3 regions of the Ruegeria sp. AE3 genome follow, and region 1 is predicted to be linked to each of the others. Evidence: riboswitches for the same ligand, from Rfam matches in the RefSeq annotation. Region 1 holds a riboswitch; each other region holds the start of a gene.
The links. A riboswitch is a leader RNA that binds a small molecule or an ion and turns the genes downstream of it on or off. The one in region 1 is predicted to bind cobalamin.
Positions count from the first base shown of each region.

Region 2: it holds a riboswitch for cobalamin, as region 1 does, so the genes downstream of both, ACR0NZ_RS06430 (DUF1636 family protein) here and ACR0NZ_RS18520 (hypothetical protein) in region 1, are expected to answer to the same signal.
Region 3: it holds a riboswitch for cobalamin, as region 1 does, so the genes downstream of both, ACR0NZ_RS19660 (DUF4198 domain-containing protein) here and ACR0NZ_RS18520 (hypothetical protein) in region 1, are expected to answer to the same signal.

Region 1 is NZ_JBQFZL010000016.1:47,450-52,802, reverse strand. It holds gene ACR0NZ_RS18535 (YbaB/EbfC family nucleoid-associated protein) at 1-342, opposite strand, end outside; gene ACR0NZ_RS18530 (DNA polymerase III subunit gamma/tau) at 532-2,295, opposite strand; gene ACR0NZ_RS18525 (protein-tyrosine phosphatase family protein) at 2,468-2,980, shown strand; gene ACR0NZ_RS18520 (hypothetical protein) at 2,972-3,379, opposite strand; cobalamin riboswitch at 3,471-3,689, opposite strand; gene ACR0NZ_RS18515 (alpha/beta hydrolase family protein) at 3,823-4,680, shown strand; gene rsgA (ribosome small subunit-dependent GTPase A) at 4,717-5,353, opposite strand, start outside.
Region 2 is NZ_JBQFZL010000001.1:1,282,866-1,288,218, forward strand. It holds gene ACR0NZ_RS06410 (TolC family outer membrane protein) at 1-629, opposite strand, end outside; gene ACR0NZ_RS06415 (protein-L-isoaspartate O-methyltransferase family protein) at 724-1,377, opposite strand; tRNA gene ACR0NZ_RS06420 (tRNA-Cys) at 1,602-1,675, shown strand; gene ACR0NZ_RS06425 (NAD(P)-dependent oxidoreductase) at 1,853-2,848, opposite strand; cobalamin riboswitch at 2,951-3,155, shown strand; gene ACR0NZ_RS06430 (DUF1636 family protein) at 3,250-3,624, shown strand; gene cobW (cobalamin biosynthesis protein CobW) at 3,629-4,684, shown strand; gene cobN (cobaltochelatase subunit CobN) at 4,688-5,353, shown strand, end outside.
Region 3 is NZ_JBQFZL010000022.1:12,945-18,297, forward strand. It holds gene ACR0NZ_RS19645 (ABC transporter permease) at 1-584, opposite strand, end outside; gene ACR0NZ_RS19650 (substrate-binding domain-containing protein) at 692-1,711, opposite strand; gene ACR0NZ_RS19655 (ROK family transcriptional regulator) at 1,901-3,091, shown strand; cobalamin riboswitch at 3,213-3,411, shown strand; gene ACR0NZ_RS19660 (DUF4198 domain-containing protein) at 3,544-4,329, shown strand; gene cbiM (cobalt transporter CbiM) at 4,336-4,947, shown strand; gene ACR0NZ_RS19670 (cobalt ABC transporter permease) at 4,944-5,353, shown strand, end outside.

The DNA of each region.
Region 1 (5,353 bases):
CTTGATGTCCTTCGGCAGGCCCATGCTTTCGGTCAGCTTGCCCATCTCTTCCTGTGAACGTTCGGCAGCTTTGGCCTGAGCGTCCTTGATGGCGGCCAGGATCAGGTCTTCGACCACTTCCTTGTCGTCGCCGTTGAAGATCGACGGATCGATGTCCAGCCCCTTGAGTTCACCCTTGGCTGTGGCCGTTGCCTTGACCAGCCCCGCACCGGATTCGCCGACAACCATCATGTTGTTCAGCTCTTCCTGCATTTCGGTCATCTTGGTTTGCAAGTCTTGTGCGGATTTCATCATCTTGGCCATGTCGCCCAGTCCGCCAAGCCCGCCGAGTCCTTTCAGCATCAGTCGTCTCCTGTGTTTCTGTTTGGTTCTAAATACGGACCGCAGGCAGGCGGCACAAGAGGTCTCCCGCCTGTCCAGATCAGAGCGTCGCCGACCGATCAGTCATGCGCCTGCATTCCCACCCTCAGTTGTTTCGTGGAGGGGCGTGAGTATGCCGGTTTCTTGAAACTTGGACCCACAAGCTTAGGGCTAATCCTCTTCGAAGGGGTCCCATTCATCTTCGACTTCGGGAAGGGCCTCGGTCTCAACCTTGGCGGCACGCTGTTCAGGTGTTTCGATCCGAATGATCTTTGCCTTGGGGAATTGCGTCAGCACGGCCTGAACCAGCGGGTGTTCTTCGGCCTCGGCTTTCAGGGCCAGTTCGGCCCGGTCCCGCACTTCCGCGATGGTCGCCGCATCCCCGTCCGAGACAATGGAGACGGCCCACCGATTGCCAGTCCAGCGTTGCAGGGCAGAGCCCAATCGCGACGCCAGATCCGACGGTGCCTGAGGCGTCGGGGTGAATTCGATCCGGCCGGGCTGGTACGACACAAGGCGCACGCCGCTTTCCACCTCGACAAGCAGTTTCACATCGCGGTTTGTGCGGATCAGTTCCACTACATGCCCGAAGGTTGGATAGCGGGCCAGGGCCGTCTGGGCATCCTGCGCCAGCGCGGCAACCGGTGCGCCACCCGCGCCGCGCGGGGGCGATGCATAGGCAGGCGGCGGGGTCGCGTTGGATTGCGTTGCCACCGGGGCCTGCCGGGACATTGACATGCCCCCGCCCGGCCCGCCGGGTGGCGAAGGTGGGGCGTCTTGCAGCCGTTTGATCAGTTCTTCGGGGCTGGGCAAATCGGCGACATGTGTCAGTCGGATAACAGCCATTTCGGCGGCCATCATCGCGTTGGGCGCCGCAGAGACTTCCTCCAGCGCCTTCAGCAGCATCTGCCACATCCGGGTCAGAACCCGCATCGGCAAAGCCTCGGCCATGTGCTGGCCCCGTGTGCGTTCGTCGGGGGAAACCGTCGGGTCTTCGGCCGCGTCGGGTGTGATCTTTACGACGGACACCCAATGCGTGATTTCGGCCAGATCGCGCAGCACAGCCAGAGGGTCTGCGCCTTCCGCATATTGCCCGCTCAGTTCAGTAAGCGCTCCTGCCGCGTCACCGCGCAGGATCATGTCCATCAGGTCCAGAACACGACCTCGATCCGCCAGACCCAGCATCGCACGGACCTGATCTGCCGTCGTCTCACCGGCCCCGTGCGAGATTGCCTGATCGAGCAATGAGGTCGCGTCGCGGGCCGACCCTTCTGCAGCGCGGGTGATCAGCGCCAGTGCGTCGTCGGCAATCTGCGCGCCCTCGGCCCCGGCGATCTTGCGCAGCAGACCGATCATGTCTTCGGGCTCAATCCGGCGCAGGTCAAAGCGCTGACACCGCGACAGAACCGTGACCGGCACTTTGCGAATCTCGGTGGTCGCGAAGATGAACTTCACATGTGCGGGCGGTTCCTCGAGCGTCTTGAGCAGCGCGTTGAATGCGCTGGTCGAGAGCATGTGAACCTCGTCGATGATGTAGATCTTGTAGCGCGCGCTGGCTGCGCGATAGCGGACACTGTCGATGATCTCGCGGATATCGTTGACGCCGGTACGGCTGGCGGCATCCATTTCCATCACATCGACATGGCGGCCTTCCATGATCGCGATGCAATGCTCGCACTGACCGCAAGGCTCTGTTGTCGGCCCTCCGGTTCCATCCGGTCCGATGCAGTTCATGCCCTTGGCGATGATCCGTGCCGTGGTGGTTTTACCCGTTCCGCGAATGCCGGTCATGACAAAGGCCTGCGCAATCCGGTCGGCCTCAAAAGCGTTTTTCAGAGTGCGCACCATGGCGTCCTGACCCACCAGGTCGGCAAAGGTTTCCGGGCGGTATTTGCGGGCGAGAACCTGATAGGCGGGGCTGGGCGTGTCTGTCATGTCTACTCGCTCGGATTCGGTGCTTCGGCACAGCGTAGTGGCGGCGGCAGTCCGCGTCCACTGTGGGGCGAGATGATTTTTTGTTTCAGAAACGGACTGGTTTCCAACTAAACTGGACCAGCGGATTTAATGACTCATTTTGTAAAGAGTAGCTTGGGGGAGGACGCACTTCATGTCGCAGCTGGTCATTTTTGCTCTGCAGGTCGGAGGCGGAACGCTTGCCCTTACTTCGATGCCCGGGCGTGGCGGGGATTACGTCGGCGATCTGGATATGATTGCGGCGTGGAAACCGGGCCTTGTGATTTCAATGACGACGGATGTTGAAATGCTTCAGGATGGCGCGCAGCACTTTGGCAGCGACATCCAAAGCCGTGCCAGCCGGTGGGTTCACCTGCCGATCGAAGATTTTGGAGCACCGACGCAGGCGGTTCAGAAGGCCTGGCCAGAGGTCAGCGCCACGGCCCGACATGCGCTGTCGGGCGGTGGCCGGGTTCTTGTGCATTGCCGTGGGGGGTGCGGCAGATCCGGGATGATTGTTCTGCGACTGATGGTTGAATGCGGTGAACGCGCCAGCGACGCACTGGACCGCCTGCGGGCCGTGCGCCCCTGCGCTGTCGAAACCGATGCGCAGCTGGCCTGGGCGTCCCGGATCACCCCGGCACAGGTGGAAGTGGGATCAAGCTGACAGCTGCTGGGGTGCGTAGCCGGTTTTCCGAGGCCGGATCGTTGAAACCTCGATCATGGCGCAAGGCGGGTTCGCGACAATGCCCGAGGGCAGCGTGCTGAATGTAGGTCCGAAGATCAAATCGGCATAGGCATCAAGGTCCCGAATTGCCGTATCAGGGTGCGCCCCGCAGAAAACGCGAACGCTGTCGGATCGCGCTCGGATCGTTGCCATGCACCCTTCCGCGCAATGTGATAGCGCGCTGCTGCCTTCAAATTCGAAATCCTCGCTGGTGGCCGAAACCGCCTGCGCCATGGCTTCGGAAATCGAGCGGGCCAGTCGCGCCAAAGCCGGGCAGGTTTTGCCCGTACGCTGGCACACTGTTGCGCTGTATTCGTGTGACTTTGTCTTCCAGATCATCCTGCGCCCTCCGCGCGTGGTGGGCTGGAATATTGGGGCAGGTGGGACAGCATTTCGCCGTCAGGACCTGCCCGGACACCCCGCCCGAGTTTCGGTTTCAGTTCCGATGGCAGGTCTCCTGACTTGCGGGTCATTGCTCTGCCGACCTTCCCAGCCCATAGGCCAGTGGTATTTCGGCATTGCTTACCGCTTACAGTTGCGGGGGCAGTCGCGGACTTGGTTGATGTCTGTGTGACCAGACAAACCGCACCGTGTTCCCTTTTCATCCCGACCTCTTGTGGGGGCCGGAAACCATCACACAACCGCTAGCGTCTGATCGCGTTCCGAGTCAAGCCGATCTTTAGGCCGGACGTTTGGTCATGCTGGATGCGGATTATGTTCCGGCCTAGTGTCGTCGGCATTGAAGGCAGGCAAACCGATTGTTTCAGTGAAAGCCGGGGATCATGTTGGATACGGAACAGACGGTGTTGATCGAAGATTTCAGCTTTCCGTCAGGGTCCGTGACCTTGTCGGCGCGGTTGTACCGGCCTGTGGGTGAGCCGGAAACCGTTGTTGTGCTGAACAGTGCTACAGGTGTGCCGCGTGACTATTATCGCCATTTTGCGCGATGGCTGGCTACCAAGCGGGGGATGGCTTGCCTGACCTATGACTATCGGGACTACGGGCTTTCGTTGGTCGGCCGCCTGAAAGACGCGCGTGCTACAATGGCGGATTGGGCATTGATCGATATGCCGGCGGCACGGGCCGAGATGCGCAGGCGGTTTCCAAAGGCGCAGCACTGGACCATCGGCCATTCGGTCGGTGCGATGCTGGGGCCGGTGCAGCCGGATATCAACCAGATTGACCGTATGATCTGTGTGTGTTCGGGGCTGGTGACTTTGAAAGATCACCCATGGCCCTATCGGGGGTTGGCGGGGCTGTTCTGGTATGGCCATGCACCGCTGATGGTGCGGGCGCTTGGCTATCTGCCTGGCAAAGCAATTGGGTTTGGCTCGGACCTGCCCGCCTCGGTCTACTGGCAATGGCGCAAATGGTGCACAGCTCCTCTTAGCTACGTTCCCGAGATCGGGCAGAATTTGCCTGATGCGCATTGGGGCAGTTCTGGAACAGCTGTGGATCTGTTCACGTTCGAAGACGACCAGATGGTTCCGCCCGAGGCGGTTTGGCGCCTTGCCGATCTGTATGGCCCCGGGGCCAGACGCCACCTTCTGAAGCCTGCCGAATTTGGGCTGCCGGAGATTGGTCACATAGGCGCATTTGCCCGGCGCAATGCAGCGGTCTGGCCGCGCCTGATCGCCTGATCAGACGCGACGCAGGTTTTCCATAACACCTTGCAGCTATGGCCGTTTGCGAAGCTTCTTGTCCTGCATGACACCGCGGACCATCTTGCCGAACGCCTTGTCCCGCGCCCGCGATTGCGCAACGGTTTCCGAGTTTCGCTGATCTTCGCGCCGCAGCTTGCGCCAACGGTCCAGCCGCGCCGGATCAAGAACGCCCTTGCCTATTGCGTTCTGCACGGCACAGCCGGGCTCGGTCTCGTGCTGACAATCCGAAAAGCGGCAGCTTTGGCCAAGCTCTGTGATGTCCGAGAACACGTTGTCGATCCCGTCCTGAGCGTCCAACAAACGCAATGCGCGCATTCCCGGCGTGTCAATCAGCCAGCCACCGTTACCCATCCGGTGCAACGCGCGCACCGTTGTCGTGTGCCTGCCCCGTGCGTCGTCTTCGCGAATTCCAGAGGTGGCGAGGTTTTGATCCGTCATGGCGTTGCTGAGCGTCGTTTTACCCACGCCCGACGACCCGACCAGCGCGCCGGTCTGGCCTTTGGGGCACCATGCCAGAACCTTTTCGATATCTGCCGGGTCCAGCGCATTGATCGCCAGTACCGACAAAAAAGGGTCCAGAGATTGCACTTGTCCCGAGAAACTGCCGGGGTCATCCGACTGGTCAGCTTTCGTCAGGACAACGACAGGA
Region 2 (5,353 bases), on a different contig from region 1:
TCACCGCGTGCCACAGCCAGATCCGCCTGAGAGCTTGCCAGCTGCGCTTCGGACAATGCGACGTCCGTCCGGGTTACTTCGCCCACTTCGAAGCGGTCATTCGACGCCCTAAGTTCCTCTGCCGACACATCCACGTTGTTCTGGCGGATCGCCACGGTCTCTTCCTGCAACAGGACGCCCAGATAGGCATTTGCTGCGCGGATAAGAACCTGTTGTTCGATATCGATCAGGGTTTGCCGGGTCGATAGCACCGTTTCCTGCGCCGACTGCTTGCCCAGCACCGACGCGCCGCCATCATACAAAAGCTGGCTCAACGTCAGGCCCGAAAAGAACCGCGACGGCTCGTTTGTCGTCACGACGTTATTGACCCGCGAACGGGTGTAATCCTGGCTGACCTGCACGGTCCAGTTGATGATTGGCCGCAACGCAGAAAGCGCAATGGCCACATCTTCATCCGCCGCGCGCAGCAACGCCCGGTTCTGCTCAAGCAAACCACTGGTGTTATACGCGCCGATGAACGCATCCGTTATGTTGTCTGCCCACGCTGCACGCCCTGGCATCACGCTCATGGCAAGTCCTGCGGTCACAGCAAACGCCCTGACCAGCTTACCTGTCGCCGAACCACGCATACCAAAATCCTCTCAAACGAAATTACACTGCCCTACAGGCAGTTTGCGGCCTTCTTTTCAACTAATCAAGGCGATAGAAAAATCTATCGGCGGACTATAGCGAAAATGCACACTCTGCCGAAAAACCTTCCAGAACCGGCGCATGGGCATTGAACACATCACGCCAACTGACGCGACCACCGGTTTTTCGACCGATCCGCACGGTACCCAGGTTGCCGTTGACAAACAGACACACGATCCGACCGTGGTCCTTGAGCTGATCCAACAGGGCATCGGGCACCTGCTCGACACCGCCCTGCACCATGATCGCATCATAGGGGCCGTGTTCCGCCACACCCTGTTCCAACGCGCCGACGTGGATGATGGCGTTGTGCACGTCAGCCTCGGCCAAGAGGTTTTGCGCCTCGGCTGCAAGGGTTTCGTCGCATTCAACACCCACAACCAACTCAGCCATCCGTGCGGTGACAGCCGTGGAATATCCCATTGCCGGAGCGATATCGAGGACCATCTCATCCTTGGATATGTTCAGCACGTCCAGCATTTTAGCCAGGGTCCGCGGCTCCAGCATGCTGCGCCCTCCACCCAGATCAATCAGGCCGTCCACATAGGCCGCCTCGCGTTGAGAATCGGGTACGAAGCTTTCCCGCGGAACACTCAGCATAGCCTCAATGATCGGGAACTTGGTGACGTCAGAGGGGCGGATCTGTGTATCAACCATTGTGCGGCGCCGGGCTGCGAAGTCAGTCATTGGATATCTCGTCTCATTCCCAAAGATGTCGGGCTTGTGCCATATCCTGAACCTTCCAGCAACGCCCCTGTTGCCGCAACCTGAATCGTGATCACCTTCTTGGGCATGGACTTCGGCAAATTTCAGTCTTGCCGGCAAATTCGCACGCAATCCACTGGACGCCCCCGAGGAAAGCTGTTAAAAACCCAGTTACACCACAGCAAGTATTTGATTTTACTTGAAAAGGCGAGTTGGCGGAGTGGTGACGCAGCGGATTGCAAATCCGTGTACACCGGTTCGATTCCGGTACTCGCCTCCAATCACATCCAAATCGCTGACTTAACCCCGCAGTGCACGCGTGCGACGCTTGGTATTTCAAGACGTTCAAGGCCCGCGATTCTGTCGAATTGCGGGCCAGATATGGCGTGTTTTTCGGAACACCTGCCTACCCCTGCTCGTTCACGGGGCGCGATTTTGTCTGGTATGTGCTTTACGTTCAGGCGCGCCCTTGTGGCACAACCTCGTATCCCGGCTCCTCCGGCTCATCATCCGTCATTTCGGCAGGGAAGCCCGGGGCGGTGATATCCAGGCCGGTTGCCTCTTCCAGCCGCTTGATAATATTTGGTGAAAGCTCGCGTTCGCCATAGCGTGCGATACCATCGTTAAAGATGTTGATCATCACCGGGTTTATTTCCAGTGGCACCCCGGCGCGGTCGGCGACCTCCTGAAACAGACCGATATCCTTCTTCACCAGATCCATGGTGAAGGAAATATCGCGCGACCCGTTCAAGATGACCTGACTTTCGGTTTCGTGCACGAAGGACGTGCCGGACGAGATTTTGATCGCCTCATAGGTCGTGTTCAGATCCATCCCCGCAGCCTTTGCCGTAACCAGTGCTTCGGCGCAGGTGATCAGGTTGGCGGTGGCAAGATAATTGGTCATCACTTTCAGCACCGAGGCCGAGCCCAGTTCGCCGGTGTGCAAAACCCGACGACCCATTGTCGTCAGGAACGGCAGAATTCGTTCAAACGTTTCCCGGTCACAGCCCGCAAAGATCGAGATATTGCCCGTCGCGGCACGGTGGCACCCGCCAGAAACCGGGCAATCGACGGCCGCACCGCCGCGCGATATGACTTCGGCTCCCAGGCGTTTGACTTCGGCCTCGTCCGTGGTCGACATCTCCATCCAGATCTTGCCGGGGCCCACTTCGGGCAACATCTCCTGCATGACTGCATCCGATGCTGCCGGAGACGGCAGACAGGTGATCACCGCATCGCAATCGCGCATCAACTGGGCGGGCCCCTCAGCCGCCTTTGCACCTTTGGCGACAAACTCGGCCACCAGATCCGCGTTCAGGTCATGCACAGTCAGATCAATGCCGTTGCGCAAAAGGGATCCCGAAAGCTTGCCGCCTACGTTACCCAGACCGATAAATCCCACTTTCATATGACGCATCTCCAAGTTCGTCGTTTTCCCGTCATGCGACCACATACCGAACACATTCTTCATGCCGCCGAACGACGCCTACAGGTCGCTTTTTTCTCCTTGGCTTATTTGTTGCGCGCGAACCGCTTGACAAGCGGGTCAGCGGTGCCGCATGTCCCTGTCGTTGGTGTCGGCGACAGCCGATGAAAAGGGAATGCGTCAACGGTTCATCCGCCAAACGCAGCCGCCCCCGCGACCGTGACCGGAGAGGATGCCCAATGCCACTGGCCTGTGCCGGGAAGGCGGGACATCCGACAGAGCGACCGCTCTGGCATCCGCAAGCCGGGAGACCTGCCAACACCCGAAGTTGAAACCGGGCGGGGTGTTCCGGTGTCGGGTCCATGTGCAGACGTGGTGCCCGCATGAAACCCCGTCCCCCGCGAAGAGGATTTGGGGGGATGAGAGACATGAGCGAGAACGCACCGGTAGAGCTACTGGTCTGCACGACTTGCCGCCGGGGTCTGCCCGTCGAGGATGACGCTGAGCGACCCGGCACATTGTTGCACAAGGCCCTGGAACAGGCTGTCCTGCCGGATGGCATCATTCTGAAACCGGTCGAATGCCTTTCGAACTGCGATCAGGGCTGTTCCATCGTGCTTCGGGGCGGGCCGGATCGCTGGACCTTTGTTTACGAGAATCTGAACGAAATCGATCACGTCGATGTCATCATCGATGGCGCGACTAAGTATCTGGCCACAGGCGATGGTCTGGTGAAATGGCGCGACCGTCCTGAACATTTCCGCAAAAACTGCGCCTCGCGCATTCCCCCGATTGGAGCCTGAGATCATGTCGAACCTTGAAAAACTCCCCGTCACTGTGATCACCGGCTTTCTGGGCTCGGGCAAAACCACGCTGGTGCGCCATCTGATGCAGAACCCGCAGGGCAAGCGCCTTGCGATTGTTGTTAACGAGTTTGGCGATGTGGGTGTTGATGGCGACATCCTGAAGTCCTGCGCGATTCCGGAATGCCCTGCGGAAAACATCATGGAACTGGCAAACGGCTGCATCTGCTGCACCGTGGCCGACGATTTCATCCCGACCATCGAGGCGCTGATGGCGCTGGAACCGCGCCCGGATCACATTTTGATCGAAACATCCGGCCTTGCACTGCCCAAACCGCTGCTGAAAGCGTTTGATTGGCCTGATATCCGTTCGAAAATTACCGTTGATGGCGTTATTGCGCTGGCCGATGCCGAGGCCGTGGCCGCCGGTCGCTTTGCTCCGAACGTTGAAGCGGTGGATGCCCAACGGCTGGCTGATGACTCGATCGACCACGAAACACCCTTGTCCGAGGTGTTCGAGGATCAGATCTCGTGCGCGGATATCATCCTGCTGACCAAGCCCGATCTGGCAGGTCCCGAAGGTGTCGCGAAAGCTAAACAGATCATCGCCGCTGAGGCGCCGCGCCCGCTTCCCGTCGTCGAGGTTGCCGAGGGTGTCGTCGACGTACGCGTCGTGCTTGGCCTTGAGGCTGCCGCCGAAGATGACATGGACGCGCGCCCGTCACATCACGATGGCCATCACGATCATGAGCATGACGATTTCGAAAGCATCATCGTCGAGTTGCCGGAACAGACCGACCCGGCGGAACTGGTTGCCAGGATTGAACGTCTGGCAACTGAGCTGAATATCCTGCGCGTCAAAGGCTATGCCGCCGTCACAGGCAAACCGATGCGCCTGCTGGTTCAGGCTGTCGGCGCACGGGTTCGTCACCAATACGACCGCCCGTGGGAACCCGGTGAGGTGCGCCGCTCGCGCCTGGTCGTCATTGCCGAACATGACGACATCAAAGAGGCTGAGATCCGTGATATCCTAGTGGGTGTGACCGAGGTTGCCGAGTAAGTCATGCACGTCGTCTTTCGCGAAAGCCACGGGCTCGAGGAAACCGAGACCCCAACCGATCTGGGCCAAAGCCCGGCCGATCTGGTTGTACTGTCCTTTTCCGACAGTGACCTGGGCGCTTTCGCGGAGGGCTGGCATCGCGGCGGCGGACCTGAGGGGCGGATGCCCACGATGCGGCTGGCCAATCTTGCTGCATTGAAACACCCCCTGTCCGTCGACACCTATGTTGAACAGACACTTGAAGGCGCAAAGGGCATCCTGATCCGTCTGATCGGTGGCGTGCCCTATTGGTCTTACGGGTTGCAACAGGTTCTGGCACTGGCACAGGCCAAAGGCGTCGCGCTGGCCGTTTTACCGGCGGATGGGCGCGAAGACACTCGGTTGGATGAGTATTCGACCCTGCCCCTCTCGACCCTGCGGCGGCTGGCACATCTTTGTGATACCGGCGGAGAAGTCGCCGCGCAGGCCGCATTGGCCCAGATGGCGTTAGCAGCAGGGCTTTATGCCGGCCCGGTGATGGGCGCGAAAACCGTGCCCGAATGCGGTGCGTGGTGCCCGGAACAAGGTGTCATCCCGGTGGATTCCGCGTTCGAGAACGATGCTAAACGCATTCTCGTAACCTTCTACCGCGCTTATCTGACATCAGCAGACACAGCCCCGGTCGCGGCC
Region 3 (5,353 bases), on a different contig from region 1:
GCACCAAACAGTTGCAGGATGGCGGCGTGTTCCTCGATCTCCTGCGACCGGATCGTTTCGTTTTGTGAATAAAGAAAATTCGCCGCAAGAACGATCTGCCACATGCCAAGGGTGACGATGAAAGGCGGCAGCTTGATGCGACTGACCAGAAACCCGTTCAAAGCCCCGATTGCCGAGCCAACAGCAAGGCCGCACACAATCGCAATCGTAGGCGGCATTCCATAGCGGAAGGTAAACTGCCCCATCACAACCGACGACATCACCATGATGGCCCCAACACTCAGGTCGATGCCTGCGGTCAGGATCACAAGGCTTTGCGCCGCGGCCACGATCCCGACGATCTGAACCTGTTGCAGGATCAATGTCAGCGCAAAGGGCGAAAAGAACTTGGGGCCCAGCAAGACACCAAAGATGACGATGGCAGCGACAAGGACAATCAGCGGGACCAGCGACGGGTTCACATGCAGAAAATGCTGAACCGTCCCGACAAATCCGCGTTGGTGATCGTCAAACTCGGCGACTTGCTCCGGGCTGCCTTTTGCGGCGGTTTCGAAATCGTCAGCTTGTCGTGAAGAATCGGACATAGAATTTCCCCCAAAGCGTCAGGTTTATGACGACTTTAGCAAGGTTTCAGGCGTGTGGGTGGTTTTGATAAGTGGAAGGCCGCGCAGCGGCCTTCCAAACATTCAGCTTAACCCCAGCAGAGGTCCATGCCTTCCTGAACCGAGATGGACTCGACGCCGTCGGCGGCCTTATCCGTCACAAGCGCCACACCGGTGTCAAAAAAGTCCTTACCGGGTGTGTTCTCGGGCTTCACGCCTTCGTCCGCCCATTTCTTGACGGCCTCAACGCCCAGCGATGCCATCAGCAGCGGGTATTGCTGTGATGTTGCACCGATGACGCCGTCCGCCACGTTCTGCACGCCAGGGCAGCCGCCATCGACGGAAACGATCAACACGTCATTTTCGCGCCCGATAGCCTTAAGCGCTTCATAAGCGCCCGCTGCCGCCGGTTCGTTGATGGTGTGCACCACGTTGATCGTCGGGTCTTTGGCCAGCAGGTTCTCCATGGCGCGACGACCGCCTTCTTCGTTGCCAGCGGTGACATCGCTACCAACAAGACGCGGGTCGTTTTCATCGCCAATCACGTTCGGATCGGCCAGATCAACACCGAACCCCTGCAGGAACCCTTGATTGCGAAGCACATCCACAGTGGGCTGGCTGACCGCAAGGTCCAACGTGGCGATTTTGGCGTCATTTGCCGCATCTCCCAGCGTGGCTTTTGCCCATTGTCCGATCAGAAGCCCCGCAAGGAAATTGTCCGTGGCAAAGGTCGCGTCGGCCGAGTCGATAGGCTCAAGTGGGGTGTCCAGCGCAATCACCAGCAGCCCGGCATCGCGGGCCTGCTGCACCGCCGGAACGATGGACGACGTATCCGACGCGGTCAGCAGGATACCCTTTGCGCCATCCAGAATGCAGGTTTCAATGGCCTGAACCTGAGTTTCGTGGTCTCCGTCGACTTTGCCGGCAAAGGCTTTCAGCTTCATGCCAAGCTCTTCGGCTTTAGCTGTGGCACCCTCTCTCATTTTAACAAAGAAAGGGTTGGTATCCGTCTTGGTGATCAGGCAAACGGTTTCACCTTCGGCCATTGCACTGCTTGCCATGGCCGTAACCGCCAGCGCCGTGGCGCCTGCAAGTTTCGCAAGTTTCATCGGTAGTCCTCCCAGTTTTCCCAATGCCCTTCCGGGCATACGTTTGATCGGGCGAAAACCGGCCCGATCTCACATAAAAACCATCACAAGATTCGAATTTCGAGTCAATAAATAAATCACTCTTATTTATTATTGACAGAAAGGAAGGGTTTCAACATTGTCGTCATGAAGGGGATGGCCGTGTCTGCAATGAACTCTTTGGACAATACCACTGGCGTACGCGAGCCAGACATGCGCGGCACCAACCAAAGTGGAATGCGGGCCCGAAATGAACGGCTTGTCCTGTCACTGGTCCGGCGCCATCAGGCCCTCGCAAAATCTGAAATCGCGCGGATGACCGGGCTGTCGGCGCAGACGGTCTCGGTCATCATGCGACAGTTGGAAACCGATGGGCTGCTTCTGCGGGGCGAACCGATCCGGGGAAAAGTCGGGCAGCCATCGGTTCCCATGCGCCTGAACCCGGATGGCGCTTATTTCTTCGGGCTCAAAGTCGGGCGGCGCAGTACCGAATTGGTGCTGACGGATTTCCTTGGCAACGTCAGGCACCGCGAGCGGCGGACCTATGATTTTCCGACACCCGAGGCGACACTGAGCTTTTCCAAAGAAAGCCTCGACAAAGTGATGGCGTCACTGTCGCCCGAGGCGCGCAGCCGGATCGCGGGTCTTGGGATTGCGATGCCGTTCTACCTTTGGGACTGGGCGCAGACATTGCAGGTTCCGCAGGAGAAAATGGATCCGTGGCGTGACGCGGACCTGAAAGGCGCACTGGCCGCAAGCTATGACTTGCCGGTATTCCTGCAGAACGACGCAACGGCCGCTTGCGGTGCCGAGCTGGTGTTTGGCCCGGCGGAAGGCCCACGAGATTTCCTGTATTTTTATGTGGGCTTCTTCATCGGGGGCGGGGTGGTTCTGAACGGCTCCATCTTTTCAGGGCGGGGAAACGCCGGTGCGCTTGGTCCATTGCCTGTGCCGGACGACGCAGGCGGAGTGAAACCGTTGATAGATGTCGCCAGTCTTTATGTGCTGGAGCGTGCGGTTGGTGGAAATGCCGCAACAGCCGGTTCAATCTGGGAAACGACACTGCATTGGGACGTACCGGAAACCCACCTTGAGAACTGGTTGAAACAGGCGGCGCACGGGATCGCACATGCCATCGTCTCGTCTTGCAGCCTGATCGACTTCGAATCTGTCAAGATTGATGGCTGGATGCCCGCAGGCATCAAGGCGCGGCTGGTGGAATTGGTTGAGGTCAAACTATCTGACATGAACCTGACCGGGCTTGAACGGCCCTTGGTGCTGGCAGGGACGGCGGGCCCGGATGCCCGGTCATTGGGGGCGGCCAGTTTGCCATTGTCGGAAAGATACCTGCTCGAAGGGTAGGTTCATCCCCGAAAAACCCCGACCTGTATCCAAAGCGGATCAACCGGAAAAAGGGCATTGCCCGCTGAACTTTTTGACAGCCAGCGCAATTGATCGTTGACGGATGCCGAAGAAGTCTGGCAAGCCGCTCGGCATGTCCGGTTCCGGGGCGTGCTCTGGAATCAATAGGGAATGCGGTGCGGGCTTTGGCCCAATTCCGCAACTGCACCCGCAACTGTAAGCGGCGAGCAGGGCTGAAGTGCCACTGGAGTTAATCCGGGAAGGCCAGCCCAACGCTTTGACCCGCAAGTCAGGATACCTGCCGGACATGTGCCTTTGACAAGGGCACTCCTAATCGGCGACGGGATGTGCGTCGGAGCAGGATGCTTGAAAAAGCAGCTCGGCTTGGACGTCCCCGCAGTCAAAACGCATCTCGTACCGGGGTTGGTACGAAGGGACAAGGACGACTATTGATGACCAAGCTGCTTTCTGCAGCCGCTGTGGCGATGGCGCTTCCAGCGATGGCAAATGCGCATTTCCTGCTGGAATACACCTCTGACACCATGATCGACGCACCGGGGAATGTTCCGGTCAAGCTGATCTTCTGGCATCCGTTCTCGAACGGGCATGTCATGGATCTGGACAAGCCGCAGGAATTCTACGTGATCCACAACGGTCAGAAAACCGACCTGCTGGACACTCTGGAACCCGTGCGTTTCACCGGCGGGGAAAACGAAGGCGCGGCATTCAAGGGTTATGTTCCGGTCAAACGGTCGGGCGACTATGTGCTGGTGACAGTTCCCCAGCCCTATTACGAGGGGTCTGAGGATATCTATATCCAGCAGATCGCCAAGGCATTCTTGAACCGCAACGAATTGCCGACCGACTGGATGAACCCGGTGGGCTTGCCGGTTGAGATCATCCCGCTCAACAAACCGACCAACATCATCGCGGGTTCGACCTTTACGGGTCGGGTTATGGCAGAAGGCCAACCAGTTGCGGGTGCCGAGATCGAGATCGAGTACATGGCCGCAGAACCGGACATGGAAAGCACGGCTGCTTCGGCCCCGACCGTCTCGCCGTTGCCGGGTGGTGCATTGGTCGCAACTTCGGATGATAACGGGTATTTCACGTTCGGCGTTCCGAAAGCCGGATATTGGGGTTTTGCAGCGCTCGGCGCCGGTCCCGTGACCGAACACAATGGCAAAGAACTCAGCCAGGACGCGGTCATCTGGATCCGCGCCTGGGATTTGGAGTAACCGTAGATGCATATCGTTGACGGAGCCTTGTCCAACCCGGTCGTGATCGGCGGTGCCGTCGCTGCGGCGGGTGGAATTGCCATGGGCCTCAGGTCGCTGGATCTTGATCGCATCCCCACTGCGGGGGTGCTGTCAGCCAGCTTTTTCGTGGCATCGCTGATCCATGTTCCTATTGGTCCGTCGTCGGTGCACCTGATCCTCAACGGTATGGCCGGGCTTTTGCTGGGGTGGGCCGCATTCCCGGCCCTGTTCGTCGGGCTTTTGCTGCAAGCCGTCTTCTTTGGCTTTGGCGGGTTGACGGTATTGGGGATCAACACCCTGAACATCGCGTTGCCCGCGGTTCTGGCCGGACTGATCTTTAGCCGCCTGATCGCCCACGGCTCACCGCTGCAAGGTGCGATATGGGGCGGGGTCGGCGGTGCCTTTGCCATTGCCGCCACAACCGGCATGGTTGCGTTTTCACTGGCCTTGTCCGGGGATGCCTTCCTGCCTGCGGCCAAGCTTGTTTTCTTTGCACATATTCCTGTCATGGCGATTGAGGCGATCCTGACCGGGTTCGCGGTTTTGCTGGCGCGCAAGGTCAAGCCCGAGCTGTTTGTCAAACGAGCGGTCGCATGAGGTATCTGGCAATCGTTCTGGCGCTGTGCTGCGCACCCCTACCTGCCTTAGCGCATAAGGTCATAGCCGGAGTGTTTAAATCCGGTGACGCCATCGAAGGCGAAATCGGCTTTTCCAACGGCGACATGGCAAGCGATACCGAGGTCATCGTCAACGGCCCGGACGGAGCCGAGCTGGGCCGTATCGTAACAGATGCAGACGGGTTCTTTATCTACACGCCAAACGCGCCGGTGGCCCATACTTTCTTTGCAATCCTTGGTGCCGGGCATGTGGCCGAGGTTACCATGCCCGCTGCGGATGTCGCCCGGATCATGGGCGTTGAAGCGGAACCTGATACCCCGCCAACAAACGCACCTGCCCAGACAGCGGCGGTGCTCAGCGATGAACAACAACAGGTCATTGCCAG